Regions from separate parts of the Mesorhizobium shangrilense genome, predicted to be linked through region 2. Evidence: riboswitches for the same ligand, from Rfam matches in the RefSeq annotation. Region 2 holds a riboswitch; each other region holds the start of a gene.
The links. Region 2 has a riboswitch for cobalamin ahead of ABVQ20_RS00965 (CbtB domain-containing protein). Riboswitches for the same ligand answer to the same signal wherever they lie in the genome.
Positions count from the first base shown of each region.

Region 1: it holds a riboswitch for cobalamin, as region 2 does, so the genes downstream of both, ABVQ20_RS04345 (DUF1636 family protein) here and ABVQ20_RS00965 (CbtB domain-containing protein) in region 2, are expected to answer to the same signal.
Region 3: it holds a riboswitch for cobalamin, as region 2 does, so the genes downstream of both, ABVQ20_RS20845 (aromatic ring-hydroxylating oxygenase subunit alpha) here and ABVQ20_RS00965 (CbtB domain-containing protein) in region 2, are expected to answer to the same signal.
Region 4: it holds a riboswitch for cobalamin, as region 2 does, so the genes downstream of both, metE (5-methyltetrahydropteroyltriglutamate--homocysteine S-methyltransferase) here and ABVQ20_RS00965 (CbtB domain-containing protein) in region 2, are expected to answer to the same signal.

Region 1 covers NZ_JBEWSZ010000001.1:831,792-835,997, reverse strand. Annotated here, with positions in the region: gene ABVQ20_RS04355 (NADH-quinone oxidoreductase subunit A) at 1-188, opposite strand, end outside; gene ABVQ20_RS04350 (winged helix-turn-helix domain-containing protein) at 521-1,720, shown strand; cobalamin riboswitch at 1,750-1,956, shown strand; gene ABVQ20_RS04345 (DUF1636 family protein) at 1,995-2,423, shown strand; gene cobW (cobalamin biosynthesis protein CobW) at 2,426-3,463, shown strand; gene ABVQ20_RS04335 (cobaltochelatase subunit CobN) at 3,483-4,206, shown strand, end outside.
Region 2 covers NZ_JBEWSZ010000001.1:164,425-168,630, forward strand. Annotated here, with positions in the region: gene ABVQ20_RS00950 (aromatic ring-hydroxylating oxygenase subunit alpha) at 1-484, shown strand, start outside; gene ABVQ20_RS00955 (hypothetical protein) at 471-1,076, opposite strand; gene ABVQ20_RS00960 (CbtA family protein) at 1,207-1,953, opposite strand; gene ABVQ20_RS00965 (CbtB domain-containing protein) at 2,115-2,324, opposite strand; adenosylcobalamin (AdoCbl) riboswitch at 2,370-2,456, opposite strand; gene ABVQ20_RS00970 (histidine phosphatase family protein) at 2,865-3,437, shown strand; gene metH (methionine synthase) at 3,553-4,206, shown strand, end outside.
Region 3 covers NZ_JBEWSZ010000001.1:4,310,569-4,314,774, reverse strand. Annotated here, with positions in the region: gene ABVQ20_RS20850 (FAD-binding oxidoreductase) at 1-960, opposite strand, end outside; gene ABVQ20_RS20845 (aromatic ring-hydroxylating oxygenase subunit alpha) at 1,039-2,286, opposite strand; cobalamin riboswitch at 2,480-2,681, opposite strand; gene ABVQ20_RS20840 (DUF680 domain-containing protein) at 3,196-3,402, shown strand; gene ABVQ20_RS20835 (DUF680 domain-containing protein) at 3,475-3,681, shown strand; gene ABVQ20_RS20830 (DUF680 domain-containing protein) at 3,749-3,988, shown strand; gene ABVQ20_RS20825 (ABC transporter ATP-binding protein) at 4,072-4,206, opposite strand, start outside.
Region 4 covers NZ_JBEWSZ010000010.1:60,790-64,995, reverse strand. Annotated here, with positions in the region: partial or broken gene ABVQ20_RS36780 (adenosine kinase) at 1-881, shown strand, start outside; cobalamin riboswitch at 1,298-1,496, shown strand; gene metE (5-methyltetrahydropteroyltriglutamate--homocysteine S-methyltransferase) at 1,590-3,959, shown strand.

The DNA.
Region 1 (4,206 bases), 670 kb from region 2:
AAGCGGATGTCGAATTTCATGCGGGCGTCGTCGAACGAGTTGAAACCGCACTCGTAAGCGGAAAGCTTTTCGGGATCGGGGTTGCGGTAGGCCACCAGGAAGGGCGCCGCCAGCAGCGCAAGGCCGACCACAAGTGCCACGCCGATGAACAGGACGATGGGCAGGTATGAACCTAGAAGTGCGTTCATGCTCGGCTTTCCGTTGGCGCCAATCCACTTTGATTACAGCACCAGACCCACTTGCGGAAGCGTGACAGTTTAACCGCTGAACCGTTTTAGGGGCTCTATGCTGCAACGCGGCGAGGGTTAGCGCAGCGCTTTCGGCGAAGCAAGTCAAACCTTGTTCAAAACACCGACCTGGACGGCATATACGGGGAAACTGGTCCGATACGCTCCTGTTTGATTTCCTTCACTTTTTACTCCACTTTTCTCTCCTGACATATATCCCGCCAAAACCCTGCTAGCATTCCGCGGAATCACGATCTTACTCCATCCCGAACCCCCATCAGAGTCGCACCCGCATGAAGGAAAAAATCTCGCTTCCCATGGCCCGGCGCATCGCTCTTGCCGCCCAGGGTTTCATGGACGCCAGACCGGCCGGCACGCCCGATCGACGCCATCTCGGTCGCGTGCTCGCCCGTACCGGCCTGCTGCAGATCGATTCCGTCAGCGCGGTGGTGCGCGCTCATTATATGCCGCTCTATTCGCGGCTTGGCCCCTACCCGCTCGCTTTGCTCGACAACGCCGCGGTGACGCGCAAGCGCACGGTGTTCGAATACTGGGCCCACGAAGCCTCCTTCCTGCCGGTCGAAACCTACCCGCTGATGCGCTGGCGGATGGAACGGGCCGAGCGTGGCGATGAAATGTATACCGGGCTGGCCAAATGGGGGCGTGAACATGCCGCCTATGTCGAAGAGATCTACCGGCACGTCGTTGATCGGGGCCCGATCGCGGCTTCCGCGCTGGAAGGTCAGAAAGGCTCGGGCGGCTGGTGGGGCTGGAGCCATGCCAAGCACGCCTTCGAATGGCTGTTCTGGGCCGGGCGCATCACCACGGCGCACCGTCGCGGTTTCGAGCGATTCTACGATCTGCCAGAGCGCGTACTGCCGCAGGCGATCCTAGATCTGCCGGTGCCCGCCGCCGAGGACGCGCACCGCGAATTGCTGCGAATCTCCGCCCGCGCCCACGGCGTGGCGACGGCCGGCGACCTGCGCGACTATTTCCGCCTCTCCCCCGCCGACATGAAGGGGCGGCTCGAGGAACTGATCGATCTCGGCGAGTTGATGCCGGTGCGCGTCGAGGGCTGGGACAAGCCGGCTTACCTTCACAAGGACGCGCGCCTGCCACGAAAAATCGAGGCCCGCGCCCTGCTGGCGCCTTTCGATCCGGTCGTCTTCGAACGATCGCGCTCGGAGCGCCTGTTCGATTTCCGCTACCGCATCGAGATCTATACGCCGGCTGACAAGCGGCAATACGGCTATTACGTCCTGCCGTTCCTGCTCGGTGACAGGATCGTCGCGCGCGTCGACCTCAAGGCCGACCGCCCGGCGAGCGTGCTGCGCGTCCATGCCGCCTATGCCGAACCCGGCGCGCCGCCTGAAACCGCCGCCCAGCTCTTCGAGGAATTGAAGCAGATGCAAGGCTGGCTCGGGCTTGAACGCATTGAAGTGACGCCGGCTGGTGATCTGGGTCCGGCGCTGGCCGACATCGCCGTGTCGTAAGCTCGCGTTGACACCGCTGCCCGCAAAAGCCTAAATCCGCTCCAGACGGTCTCTTCTCTTCAAAGGGAGGAGCCAAGAGGGAATGCGGTGCGGGATCGAAAATCCCAAATCCGCGGCTGTCCCCGCAACTGTAAGCGACGAGCCGAAGCCGAAAACCACTGGGATGTTCCCGGGAAGGCGGCTACCCAAGGCGATGACCCGCGAGCCAGGAGACCTGCCGTCTGCGACAAGAAGAATCCGATCGCCCGGCGGGTTTCCGGGCAAGGAGCAAGATTTGGATCACGACAGCAGTCTTTCGGCTGGAAGAGCGGATTTTTCATCCGGCCATGACAATGCCCTCGAAAAGGTCACCGTCATCGTCTGCGCATCATGCCGCGACGAAACCGGCTCCGACGCCCATCCCCGCGCCGGCGAACTGCTGGCCGAAGATACGCGCCGCGCCGCATCCGGCGAAGATATCCGCATCCGCAGCGTCGAATGTCTCGGTAACTGCAAGCGCCGGCTCAGCGCGGCCATCCTGCGCGATGGCTGCTGGAGCTACGTCTTCGGCGACCTGACCGCGACCAGCGGCGCCGATCTGGTCACCGGCGCAAAACTCTTCGCCACCTCGACCGATGGCCTCATTCCGTGGCGTGGCCGTCCCGATAGCCTCAAGCGCGGCCTTGTTGCCCGCATCCCTCCCCTCGACATGTTGAAGGACTGACCATGACCGCTTCCGTCTCTCGTGTTCCCTGCACCGTCATCACCGGCTTCCTCGGCGCCGGCAAGACGACGCTGGTCCGCCATCTCCTGGAAAACGCCGGCGGCAAGCGTATTGCGATCATCGTCAACGAATTCGGCGACATCGGCATCGACGGCGAAATCCTCAAGGGCTGCGGCATCGACACCTGCCCGGAGGAAAACATCGTCGAACTGGCCAATGGCTGCATCTGCTGCACCGTCGCCGACGACTTCGTGCCGGCGCTCGACCAGATCCTGTCGCTGACGCCAAAGGTCGACCACATACTTATAGAGACGTCGGGCCTCGCTCTGCCCAAGCCGCTGGTTCAGGCCTTTCAGTGGCCGACAGTGAAGAGCCGGGTAACGGTCGATGGCGTTATCGCCGTGGTGGACGGCCCGGCGCTGGCCGAAGGCCGTGTTGCCAACGATATGGAAGCCCTGCAGGCGCAGCGCGTTGAGGACGAGACGCTCGACCACGACGATCCGGTCGAGGAAGTGTTCGAGGACCAGATCGCTTGCGCCGACCTGATCATCCTGTCGAAGAGCGACCTGATGGACGCCGCCGGTTCGGCCCGCGCCAACGCCATCATCAACGAACACTCCGCCCGTGCCGTGAAGATCGTGCCGACGTCTCACGGCAAGGTCGATCCCTCCGTGCTGCTTGGGCTTGGTCTCGCCGTCGAGGACGACATCGAGAACCGCAAATCCCATCATGACGGCGCATTCGACCACGAGCATGACGACTTCGACACGTTCATTGTCGACATTGCCTCGATCGCCAATCCCGACGAACTGGCAAAGCGCGTCGCCACCGTAGCCGAAGAAGAGAACGTGCTGCGCGTGAAGGGCTTCGTGGAGGTCGGCGGCAAGCCGATGCGGCTTTTGCTGCAGGCCGTCGGCCCGCGCGTCAACCATTACTACGACCGCGCCTGGACCCCCGAGGACGACCGTCGTTCGCGTCTCGTCGTCATTGGCCTCAAGGGGCTGAACCGTCCGGCGATCGAGCGTATACTCGCCGGCTGATTTTCAGACACGGGCCGCGATGCACATCCTCACCACGACATCCGCCTCGCTCGACGATCTCGCCGAGCCCGTCGATCTGCGGCAGACGCCGGCGGATATCGTGGCCCTGTCCTTCACCGACAGCGATCTCGCCGGACTGGCGGCGGCCTGGAAAGCCGATGCCGGCCGCCTGCCCTCGATGCGGCTGGCGGCGCTGCGTGACCTGCGCCATCCCATGTCCGTCGACCTCTGGGTCGACAGCGTCGCCCGCCATGCCAAGATCATCCTGGTGCGCATCCTCGGCGGCTACGACTGGTGGCGCTACGGCTGCGACCAGCTTGCCTCGACCGCCCGCGCACGCGGCATAAAACTGGCGCTGCTGCCCGGCGAATGCCGCGACGAGGATCTGCGCCTGATCGAAGCCTCGACGCTGCCGCGCGAGGAGCTCGACGGCCTGCTCGACTATTTTCGCGAGGGTGGCCCGGCGAATATGAGCGCGCTGGTGCGGCGACTGGCTGGGTTGGCAGGGTTGCAGGCAGAAGTTGTCGAGCCAGTCACAGTCCCCAAAGCCGGCTACTACGAACCGGATCGCGGTGTGGTTCCCCTCCCCCTCGAGGGGAGGGTCCAGCCGCAGGCCGGGGGTGGGGTCGCTGCGGCAGTGCGCCGACTTCAAGATAAGCCGAGCCCGGTCGCATCGACCCCACCCGACCCTGCCGGCCACCCTTCCCTCGAGGGGGAGGGAAAGGTCGTGCCTATCCTGTTCT
Region 2 (4,206 bases):
CGGCGACATCGGCTCGCTGCGCTGGGCCATCGAGCCGCACAGTTTCTGCCATTCGACCGCCGATACCACGGTCTATTTCAGCGCCATGCCGACCGCGGCGGGAGAGACGGTGGTGACCTGCAAATGGCTCGTCCACAAGGACGCGGTCGAGGGCGTCGACTACGACGTCGAGCATCTCACCGCCTTGTGGAACGTCACCAATCTCCAGGACCGGGACCTGGTGGAGGTCAATCAGCGTGGCGTGAACTCGGTGGGGTATGTACCCGGGCCCTACAGCCTGCCCGACGAAGCCTATGTCCTGGCCTTCGCCGACTGGTATTGCGACAAGGCCATGGACTATATCGCGGCGCGCACGGGCGTGGACGCAAGGCCAATCGAACTGCGCGGCGTGATCTCCGGCGCCGTCGTGAGCAACCTCACGCCGGCCGGGGAATTGCAGGCAAGCCCGGGTCGGGCTCCGCTTGCAACTACTAGACCGGATTGACGCCGCTGGCATCATCGCGGCGCCGGGCCTTTGGACCCGCAAGCGCCAGCACGCCCGCCGTGAGCAGCAGCGCCAGCATGGCGAAAGTGACCAGGCTGGGAACGTGGAAGAAAATGCCGCTCCAGCCGGGCGAGATCACGTTCGCGGTGTTGAAGGCTTCGCCGCTGAACCGGCACATCACGAACGATGCCTGGTTGCGGACCATGTCGGCGTCGATGTCGGAGATCAGTGCGTCGACGGCCTGCTTCTGGTCACCCATCTCCCGCATGTAGACCAGCAGCGCCTGCGCCGCCGACAGATAGGCATGGCTGCATTCGTTGAAGGGGCTTTCCTCGTCGCGCAGGCTGCCGGGCACCAGGCCCCACAGGCAGTAGCTGTACTGGATGTTGCCGTAGTTCATCAGCCGCCGGAACGTCAGGTCGGTCCGTTGCTGGCGCGCGGCAAGGTCGAGGATCCTGCCGCGATAGTCATGGATGACAGCCATCTGGCCGTGGGTGAGGCTGGGTATCGCAATGCCGCTGGTCGGTCCGCCGACGCTGCCGCCATGGGCGGCGGCGGGAGCGGCAAAAGCGAAAAGCAGAACGGCGCCCACGAGGGACGCCGCCGCAAGGCGCATTGAACGGTTAATGCGCCGAAGCATTGCTAAAGCGCGACGCGCTTTAGTTTTTTGTTTTTGTGCATGTCGTTCTCCCAAAACCGGAGCCACTTTTGGGCGACATGCATTAGCGCATGGCCGGCCGTTTGGAGACCGGACGGCTAAGCTGGCCGCCATAGCTGCGTTCGACCAGGGCGCCGAAGACGAGGCCGAGGGTCGTCCACAGCACGACGTGGATGCCGAGCGAGGCGACGCGGAAGCGCCAGAGCAGGTCAGCCGAGAACTTTTCAGGCACTTCGTTGATGGGCGGCAGCGCGTACTGGACGAGGGCGATGAAGATGATGAACGCCGCACCGGCGATGATCGTCGCGTTCCAGGCGCCATACTGCGCCCACAGCCGCCGCGCCAGCGCCACGGCGGCGATCAGCGCCGCGATGGAAACCATCAGCATGACGAAGTACAGTTCCGTGCGCGCGCCGATCGTATCGCCGTTGCCGACCGAGGGCGGATTGGCCGGATATTTGATGTAGGGCACCAGGACGATGGCGACGAAGCCGGCCAGCGCCAGGAGGGCGGCGGTGCCGCGCGGACCGAAATTGCTGACGCGGCCATAGGTATAGGCAAACACCAGCGAGAACAGCCCGCCGACCGCCGCGCCATAGACCAGCACGCCGGTCAACAGGCCAAGGCCGGCCTGTGTCGAGCGGCTGACGATTTCGGGTTCAGGCGCTTCGCCTGCGGCCTGGGCGTTGGCCTCCTCGAAGGCGATGGCGCGGTCGACCTGCGGCTCGCCGTAGATCCTGGCGAAGCCGAATGCGAGAATGCCGGCGAAGATGCCGACCAGCATCCCGCGAAGAAGAAGATTTCCAACCATGACCGTTGTCCCCACGGCATGATGCGCTGCCGGTTGGGCAGGGATCATGCGTTTGTTGCATGTTCATTGCATTGCAAGACCGTAACGCGTCCCTGAAGGACGCGCGGCCTAAAGCACTATGTCAATTGCCCGAAGCGCGGCGCGCTTCCGGGCGGAATGCATCAGTGACAGGGGAAGCCAAGCAGGTGGCGGCCGTCATGCACGAACTCGTGCACACCCATGCCGGAGATCAGCGAGGTCGCGCCTTGCTCCGCGCCGATGAAATAGATCGCCAGCATCAGGAGAAGACCGCCGAAGATCGCCCACGGCAAAAGTTCTTTTACAGGGATAGCAACCGGACCGTAGGCGGGTGCGAAAGTAGCGTTGGACATATGGACCTCTCCTGGGATGCTGCGTCCCGTTCCTCAAACTTCAGCTACGGGAGAAGGCCTGACTTTCAGCAACAACATTGCCGATCACAGTGGCGCGACCGTGCCGGATTTACACCGGCTTCCAAACCCGTATCGTTGAAGACCATATCCACCGGATCGATAGCCGTCAACGAATTGTGGGTGGTGGCGGTATGCCAGTTTGAAATTAGACGCGCGCTACTCGGATCCGGCACGATTCTTATATGCTTGACGCAAAGCACGGAGCATTGGCGTGGCAGACGAAGGCGACCTGAACCGGAATAACCAGCGCTTGCTGCGCAAAACTGAATTCAAGGGCACGGACCATCTTCAGTATATCTGGGCCGTCCAGTGTGAACGGGAAGCCTGCGGACACGTCTATGGTGCCAATGGCTCGGACTTCCATCATCGCCGTTGCCCGAAGTGCGACGGTGGGGCGCCGGGAATATAGTATGTCAACGAAACTAGAGGTCCGGGCGTACCTGCGGAATCCTGCGCTCGGTGAATGAAATAGGCAGTCTCATGCTCGTACGCCTCACCATGATCCGCAGCGGGGCAACGCTGGCGACGCGCAAGGGGGCGTTCGCGCTCGACGAGGCGCTGGAGCCGCGCGCGCATGGGCTGGCGGCGGCGGTTGGGGCGGGATTGCGCCGTGCTAACCGGGTGCTGACGAGCCCGATGCTGCGAGCCCGGCAGACCGCCGAGGCGATGGCGCTGCAGGCTTCCGTCGAGCCTCTTCTGATGGATCAGGACCATGGACGTTGGGCAGGCAAGAGTCTTGAAGAGGTTCACGGGGACGACCCTGAGGGCATCGCGGCCTGGCTTGGCGACCCCGATGCTGCCCCGCATGACGGCGAATCGCTGGCCGATGTGTCGCGCCGGGTTTCGGCCTTCATGGACGGGCTGATGGCGGAGCATGGCCATACGATCGCGGTGACGCATGCCAGCGTCATCCGCGCGGCAATAGTCCATGTCCTCGGCGCGCCGCTTTCCGCCTGCCGCAGGATCGATATCGAGCCGCTGGGCGTCACCGAATTCTCCAGCGACGGACGCCGCTGGATGCTGCGGGTCACCAGGCCGGAGAAGGCCGATTGAGCGGACGACAACCAACGCCTTGGAAAGCGGCGTGACAAACAACGCTTGAAGGCGTATGTTGACATAAAGATGTCTTTATGTGACTTGGGTTAAGCTGTCGCCCCAAGGATAAAAAATGTCGCAGAATTCGCCATCGCTGGACGATCTCCTGGGCCCTGTCGCGGCCAAGCCCGACGGTTCGGAGGTGCTTGCGGCGCTGACCGCGGCGGCACGGGAACGCATCCTCATCCTCGACGGCGCCATGGGCACGCAGATCCAGGGGCTCGGCTTTAACGAGGATCATTTCCGCGGCGAGGTCTTTGCCGGCTGCGCCTGCCACCAGCAGGGCAACAACGACCTCTTGATCCTGACGCAGCCTGGGGCGATCGAGGAGATCCACTATCAGTACGCCATTGCCGGCGCGGATATCCTCGAGACCAACACCTTCTCCTCGACTTCGATCGCCCAGGCCGATTACGGCATGGAGGACGCCGTCTATGCGCTGAACCGCGATGGCGCGCGACTGGTGCGGCGCGCCGCGAAAAGGGCTGAGCAGGAAGACGGCAAGCGCCGGTTCGTCGCCGGCGCGCTGGGGCCAACCAACCGCACCGCGTCGATGTCGCCGGATGTCAACAATCCCGGCTATCGCGCTGTAAGTTTTGACGATCTGCGCCTCGCCTATGGCGAGCAATTGCGCGGGTTGATCGATGGCGGCGCCGACATCATCCTGATCGAAACCATCTTCGACACGCTGAACGCCAAGGCGGCGATCTTCGCCTGCAACGAGATC
Region 3 (4,206 bases), 4.1 Mb from region 2:
GCACAGGCCGAATTCGCAAGCGGCGGGAATCCGGACCCCTGAAGCGCGTGCCGTCTGCAACACTGTCTGGCCGGCGACACATTCGGCATCGACATCCGAAAGCGAGAAGCGGATCGGCACCATGACTTCCACGGCGGCTTCGATGCCTTCCGTGGGCGAAGCGAAGGGAGCCGGTATTTCCTCCACGACAGAAGCGGCGAAGCTCTCCTGATGGTAGTGGTCCATGTCGAAACCCGTGGCTTCCAGCATGCCGCGCACGGCGCGCATGAAAGGATCTGGACCGCAGCAGAAGATCTCGCGCTCGCGAAAGTCGGGCGCCAGCAGCGGCAGACGTATCGCGTCGATCCTGCCCATATGCCCGTACCAGCCTTCGCGGCTCGACCGTTCCTCGATCATGAAGCCGAGCGACAGGCCCGGCATATGGCCGCCAAGCAGCTCCAGCTCCTTGCGGAAGATGATCTCCTCCGGGCGCCGCGCGCAGTTGACGAAGCCGACGTCGGTCCATGGCGCGCAGTCGTTCAGCCAGCGCAGCATCGACATCATCGGCGTCACGCCGGAGCCGGCCGAAATGAACAGATACTTCGCGGCCGGGTGGCTATGCAGCGAAAAGTCGCCTGTCGGGCCATAGGCCTTGACGTGCGTGCCGGGCTTCAGATGGTCGAACATCCAGCGCGTGCCGATGCTGCCCGCCTGCGCCTTCACCGTCACCGCGATCGAGAATGGCCGCGACGGCGAGGACGACAGCGTATAGGTGCGCATCAGCGGGCCGTCGGCTGTCGGCAATTCCAGTGTCACGAACTGTCCTGGCTTGTAGCGGAACCAGGTCTGGTTGTCGGAGCGGAAGGTGAAGGTCTTAACGTCCGGCGCCTCGTCGCTGACGCCGATCACTTCCAGCACCTGAAGCCTGTCGTTCCAGGGCGTCATCTGGTCGAGATGACGATAGAGGCCAAGGTCAGTCATCGCGTTCATCCCTCAAGTCCTTCTTGCACTGCTCATGTCGTGATCCCAAAACCGCGGAGCACTTTTGGGCGACATGAGCTAGGCGACACTGCGCAGCGCCGGCCGGCCGCCTTCGGCAAGGCGCGGCCCGATGAAGTTCGCATACCACTCGACGAACTGGATCACGCCGCCTTCATGCAGCTCTGAATAAGGGCCGGGTTCATAGGCCGGCGACAGGATGCCGAAAGCATTCTCCTCGACGATACGGCGGTCCTGGTCGTTGGTCTCGGTCCAGACATGGGTGAGTTCGTCGAGCTTGTAGTCGACGCCCTCGACCGCATCCTTGTGCACCAGCCACTTCGTCGTCACCGCCGTTTCCGTGGCGCTGATCGGCAACACGCGGAAGGTCACCGCGTGGTCGCCGAGGATATGGTTCCACGTCGTCGGGTAGTGGTAGAGCAGCAGCGAACCGATCCGGTCGGTGGAAACACTGTCGGAAAGGTTCTTCTCCACGGCGCGCTTTCCCGTCATCGTGTAGCTGACGGCATCGCGCAGCAGCGGCGCGCGGGTGGCGCGGTACTGCCCGGCCGGATCGATGCGGAACCTGCTGGGCAAGCCCGCCGCCTCGCACTTCGCCCAATGCGCCAGCATTTCCGGATCGCTGTCGGCGCCCTGCACGCCGGTCACGGTCGGCGCCTCCGGGAACGTCTTGCACAGTTCCGGATGGTTGCCGGCGCAATGATAGCACTCGCGGTTGTTCTCCCAGACGAGCTTCCAGTTGCCCTTCTCGATGATCGTGCTCTCGAAGGCGACCTTTGCCTCGCGCAGCCGGTGCGGCAGAAGATAGGGTTCGATCATGGCGCGCATGGGCGCGAAATCGGCGGGTTCCTTGGCCAGGCAGATGAAGATGTAACCGCCGACGCTTTCGCAGGCGACCGGCTTCAGGCCGAACTGGCTCTTGTCGAAGCTGTCAGCCATCTGTCTTGCGAACAGAAGCCGGCCATCCAGCTCATAGGTCCATTGGTGATAGGGACAGACCAGTTTTGCCGCCGTGCCCTTGTCGGTGTTGCAGACGCGGCTGCCGCGATGGCGGCAGGAATTGTGGAAGGCGTTGATGTTGCCCTTCTGGTCGCGCACCAGGACAACCGGATAGTCGCCGATCTGGACGGTGATGAAGCTGCCGGGCTTCGGCAGTTCGCAATCATGGCCGATGAACAGCCAGTCGCGATACCAGATCAGCTCCATGTCGAGCTGGAAGTATTCCGGATCGGTATAGAAGGGCTGCTCGAGCGAGAAGCCGTCCCTTCGGCTGTGCAGCCGCTTAAGCATGTCGTTGCGCGCGTCCATGTCCTGTCCTCATGCTTTCGCATCGGCCCGAAATCGGACGATGCGCAATCCAAATCCCGAAGCGTATTTGCGCGGCCAACAGCGCACGACGCTCCAAAAACTGAACAGGAGGGGAAGAGAGGAAGGATTGGACGCAGGCCGGCAATGCGCCGGACATGCACGATCCACCTCTTGACCGCCCACCGCGATCAGTCGAGTTCAAAAATCTCGGGCTGGTTTCCGGGCTCTGGAGTGTCCATTTGGACGGTCGCAACACCTTCCCAGGCCTTGGCCCAGTGGTCTCCCGTTGCGACTTGAACTCCACCACCGTTGCGGGGGCAGCGCCGGATTTCGACCGGCTTCCCAATTCTCCGCTTCGTTTGTCTCGAAGCGGCACCTGAGATGCCATGATCTAATCACGATGGCGTTTGCGACATCGGCATGAAAGCGACATCGCATCCATGTAGCGCGACACGTATCCAAAACGTGCTGGCCCTGGATCGCAGGGCGGATCGCGGTCGGGAAGGTCACCCGTTGCGGGCCATAAGCGGCGGATTCGGCGCACCGGACTCGACCCCCAACGTGGTTAAAAACCGTTAACAGTATCAAAAAGTGACTATTAGCACTTTCTAAAATCGAACCGAACGGTTCGTTTCTGTTGACGGTGCGTGCAGCAGGGTGTGAACGCCGGCTCACGAACAGGGTCTGATGGGAGACCGTGGAATTCAAGTAACCGTTTGATCATAAACGATAAAATTAGAGGTGTAGAGACGTCTGGCACAATTTCAAGATGTGGATTCATGGTCCACGCGGAACAACTTCGTGATTGGAAATGGCCGGGTGGCTCACCCACATCGGGGCTGTCCGAACGACGCGAATTCCTTCCAAGACACGCCGCTAGACGGACGGAAAAATACTGGAGTACCAAAAATGAAAAAGATCATCATCACTGCCGCCGCCCTTCTGGCGATTTCCGGCAGCGCCTTCGCTGGCAGCGACAACTACGGTTCCAATGGCGCCAATCAGGCTGCCACTGCTGTCGACAGCTCGTACACGGCTTCCATCAAGAAGCCGGCTCCGGCTGCCCAGACGCCTGCCCCTCAGGGTGCTGACCATAACCTTTTCGGCAACAACTAACAGCCGATCCCTCGCAGACGGCGGGCACCGCCCGCCGCCCTCGCGGAATTCAGAAATTCAGGAGTACTTGAAATGAAGAAGATCATCCTCACCGCCGCCGCGCTTCTCGCGATTTCCGGCAGCGCTTTCGCCGGTAGCGACAACTACGGTTCGAACGGCGCCAACCAGCACGCTACCGCTGTCGACAGCTCGTACACGGCTTCGATCAAGAAGCCGGCACCGGCTACTCAGACGCCTGCCCATCAGGGTGCCGACCGTAACCTCTTTGGCAACAACTAACATTGCCGGCCAGAGGGATGGGCACGCCGATCCCTCCGGCCGAACTTGAAATTCAGGAGTACTAAAAATGAAAAAGATCATTCTTGCTGCCGCCGCCCTTCTGGCGATTTCCGGCAGCGCCTTCGCCGGTAGCGACAACTATGGTTCGAACGGCGTCAACCAGCCGGCTGTGACCAATGTCGACAAGGCCCCGACGGCGTCGATCGCCAACAGTGGCTCGCCGGTCTACAAGCTGCTCAATTCGTCGAATGATGCGCCGAAGTCCGCGCCTCAGGGTGCCGACCGTAACCTCTTCGGCAACAACTAACAGCTGAAATTGATATACAAAAAAGAGCGGCGGGCCTGGCCCGCCGCTCTTTTTTGCGTCGCTGGTTTTGGCGCTGGCCTGTCTCAGGCCGCCTTCGCCTCTGCCGCGTGCAGCGCGAATGAACGCCCGTCCGTGTCGAAGATATGGAGGTCCTCGGCGTTCGCGGTCAGCCGCAGCGTCGCCCCGCGCTTGACCTCGACATTGCCCGGCAATTTGGT
Region 4 (4,206 bases), on a different contig from region 2:
ACCTCATCGACACCCACCGCGCCGAACTGCTCTACAGCCGCATGGGCCCGGCGATCGAAGCGTCCGGCGGCAGCGCCGGCAACACGGCGGCCGGCGTCGCCAGCTTCGGCGGCCGAGCCGCTTTCTTCGGCAAGGTCTCGAACGATGCGCTCGGCGAAATCTACGCCCACGACATCCATGCGCAGGGCGTCGCCTTCGACACCAAGCCGCTCAAGGGCGAGCCGCCGACGGCGCGCTCGATGATCTTCGTCACTCCCGACGGCGAGCGTTCGATGAACACCTATCTCGGCGCCTGCGTCGAGCTCGGGCCGGAGGATGTCGAGGCCGACAAGGCTTCCGGTGCCAAGATCACCTATTTCGAGGGCTATCTGTGGGACCCGCCGCGCGCCAAGGAGGCCATCCGGCAGACGGCCAAGCTGGCGCACGCGGCGGGCCGCGAAGTGTCGATGACGCTGTCGGATTCGTTCTGCGTCGACCGCTACCGCGACGAGTTCCTCGACCTGATGCGCTCGGGCACCGTCGACATCGTCTTTGCCAACAGCCACGAGATCAAGTCGCTCTACCAGACATCGTCATTCGACGAGGCGCTGGCACAGATCCGCAAGGATTGCCGGATCGCCGCCGTGACCCGCTCGGAAAAAGGCTCGGTCATCGTGCGCGGCGACGAGACCGTGGTCATCCAGGCGACCGCGATCAAGGAACTGGTCGACACGACCGGCGCCGGCGACCTCTATGCCGCCGGTTTCCTGCACGGCTACACGCAAGGCCGCGACCTCAAGACCTGCGGCGACCTCGGCTCACTGGCCGCCGGTCTGGTGATCCAGCAGATCGGCCCAAGGCCAAGGCAGAATCTGCGCCGCGAGGCGGAACAGGCGGGGCTACATCAGGTGGGCATTTCCGCGACGAGCTGCCCATCTCCCCGTTGTGCAGGCGGTCCAGGCAAGCGCGGGTAAATCGAAATGTCGCATGCCCATCCGTGAAAGCTGGCGGCTTTCCGTCTGAGTTTCTGGTTGTCGAGGCTCAGGAACGTTGACGCAAATGCCGGTAACAGTTCCAGGCGATCTTGATCATCACGACGCTGACATTTGCCGCAAGTCGTTCAAAGAGCGAATCATGTGATTCGCAGATTTGCCGGCCGCTCAGCGCACAGCTTGCGCGGACTGGAGAGTGGCTGCAGCGCCAACAGCTCACGACAACGATCAAAGCGACTTTGGCAACACGCCGATAAGTGCACGGCGCAATCACATAAACACATAAACATTTCGTTATGCTGGATTGACAAGAGCGCGGACTGCTGTGATTGTCGGCGGGTCGTGGTTCTCCGTACGGCGCTGCCGCAACGGAGCTAAGAGGGAAGCCGGTGCGATGCCGGCGCTGCCCCCGCAACTGTTAGCGGCGAGCCAACCCAGCAATGTCACTGAGGCGAACAGCCTCGGGAAGACGGGCAGAGGCTGTGACCCGCGAGCCAGGAGACCTGCCACGGCGAACAACGTCCACGGGCGGGGTGTCTCGGTGGCCGCGGCAGCCCGGCGTTCATGCCGGCCTGCTAGCGCCTTCCTTGCCCCACGCCCCAACCATCGGGGTATGGCATGACTATCTCTCAGCAAATTCCTGTTGCAACGCTCGGCATGCCGCGTATGGGTCGCCGGCGAGAACTGAAATTCGCGCTTGAAAGCTACTGGTCCGGAAAATCTTCCGCTGCCGACCTTCTGGCGACGGCGAAGGCGCTCCGTGCCGCTAACTGGAGGGAGCAGCACGATTGCGGCGTATCGAAAATTCCGTCGAACGACTTCTCACTCTACGACCATGTGCTCGACACTGCAGCCATGGTCGGCGCCGTGCCGTCCCGTTACGCATGGAAGGGCGGCGAGGTCCCACTCGACATCTACTTCGCGATGGCGCGCGGCAAGCAGGGTGAGACCGCAGGTTGTGGACATGCCGGCCACGAGCATGTGGCTCAGGGGCACCGCTCGACCGCGATGGAAATGACCAAATGGTTCGACACCAACTATCACTACATCGTGCCGGAGCTGACCGACGATCAGACCTTCGCCCTCTTGTCTATGAAACCGGTCGATCACTTCCTCGAGGCTAAAGCCCTCGGCATTCACACACGCCCGGTCATCCTTGGACCGGTCACCTTCCTCAAGCTGGCGAAGTCACCTGCCGAAGGTTTCAATCCGATAGCGCTTCTGCCGCGGCTGTTGCCTGTCTACGAGGAACTCCTGCGGAGGCTGAAGCTTTCGGGAGCCGACTGGGTGCAGATTGATGAGCCGGCGCTTGTGCTCGATCTTAACCCGAACGAACGAGCTGCATTCGAATTCACCTACGGCCAGCTGTCGAAAGCCGCGCCCGAGTTGAAGATCATGCTGGCTACCTATTTCGGGCCGCTGGAAGATAATCTCGAGACCGCGATTTCCCTACCCTTGGCGGGCCTGCATCTCGATCTCGTGCGCGCTCCCGAGCAGTTGGAGACGGTTGGTCGGCTCGCACCGAAGGATCTGGTGCTCTCGCTTGGCTTGATCGACGGCCGCAACGTCTGGCGCGCGAACCTGCCTGCGATTCTCGACCGCATCAAGCCGATCGTCGCCGGCTGGCCCCTAGACCGCGTCGAGATCGCGCCGTCCTGCTCGATGCTTCATGTGCCGATCGACCTGGGGATGGAGACCGCGCTCGATGTGGACGTCAGTTCGTGGCTGGCATTCGCGGCCCAGAAGACCGAAGAGCTGGTCGTGCTGGCCCAAGCCTTGTCCGAAGGCAGGCAGGCCGCAGTAGGCGCATTGAAAGCTTCTGCCGAGGCTGCCGCCGCGCGCGCAATGTCCACAAAGGTCCATGATCCGCTCGTCGAGGGGCGGATCGCCAGCATTGACGGCGGCATGAAGCAACGAAAGAGCGCATTTGCCGAGCGTTCCAAAGTCCAAGCTGGCACGCTCGGCCTGCCGCCGTTCCCTACGACGACCATCGGGTCCTTTCCGCAGACGCCGGAGGTGCGCAAGGCGCGCTCCGCTCATGCGAAGGGCGAACTGAGCTATGTCGACTACGAGACCTTCCTGAAGAAGGAGACCGAGGCTGCTATTCGCTGGCAGGAGGAGATCGGGCTGGACGTGCTGGTGCACGGCGAGTTCGAACGAAACGACATGGTGCAGCATTTCGGCGAGCAACTGTCCGGCCTCGCCTTCACCCAGCATGGCTGGGTGCAGAGCTATGGCTCCCGCTACGTGCGCCCTCCCATCATTTTCGGCGACGTATCGCGGCCCAATCCGATGACGGTGCGCTGGTGGCAATTTGCCCAGTCGCTGACGGAAAAACCGGTGAAGGGAATGCTCACAGGCCCGGCGACCATTCTTAACTGGTCTTTTGTTCGCGACGACGTATCCCGCGCCGAGGCCTGCCGCCAGATCGCGCTCGCCATCCGCGATGAAGTGGCGGACCTCGAAAGAGCCGGCGCAAGGATGATCCAGATCGACGAGGCCGCGTTTCGCGAAGGCCTGCCACTGCGCAAGTCCGACTGGAAAGTCTACCTCGATTGGGCTGTCGAATGCTTCCGGCTCGCTTCAACGGGTGTAGAGGACGCGACCCAAATCCATACTCACATGTGCTATTCGGAGTTCAACGAGATCATCGACGCGATCGCTGAAATGGATGCGGATGTAATTTCGATTGAGACGTCGCGCTCGAAAATGGAACTGCTAGACGCCTTCAAGAGCTCCAAATATCCGAACGAAATCGGTCCCGGAGTCTACGACATTCACTCACCACGTGTCCCGGAAGTTGGCGAGATTTCGGATCTCGTCATGCTTGCCCGCGAGCGACTGTCCGACGGCCAACTGTGGGTAAATCCGGACTGTGGCCTCAAAACACGCAAATGGGAGGAGGTCCGCCCTGCCCTCATGAACATGGTCGCGGCAGTATGCGCGCTGCGGAAGAAAGTGCAGGCCGGAGGATTTCCTGATTCCTAACCATGTGGTGATTTACCAGCTGCCGCATGTCGGCCGTGAATTTGCCAAAACGATTACTTCTTGGAAATGAATCATTCAACGAAAGCTACAATTTCCCTTCGGCAGGTTCGCGTTGCTGGTCAGGGGTAGCAATCAATTCGATCAAGTTCTCCGGCAGAGGTCTAGGCTCGATGTCGAGGCTGCAATCTTCTGCAGGCTATCGGTGCGCGCCGCTCAGATGTGGTGAACGAGGAGGGCGTGATGCCGG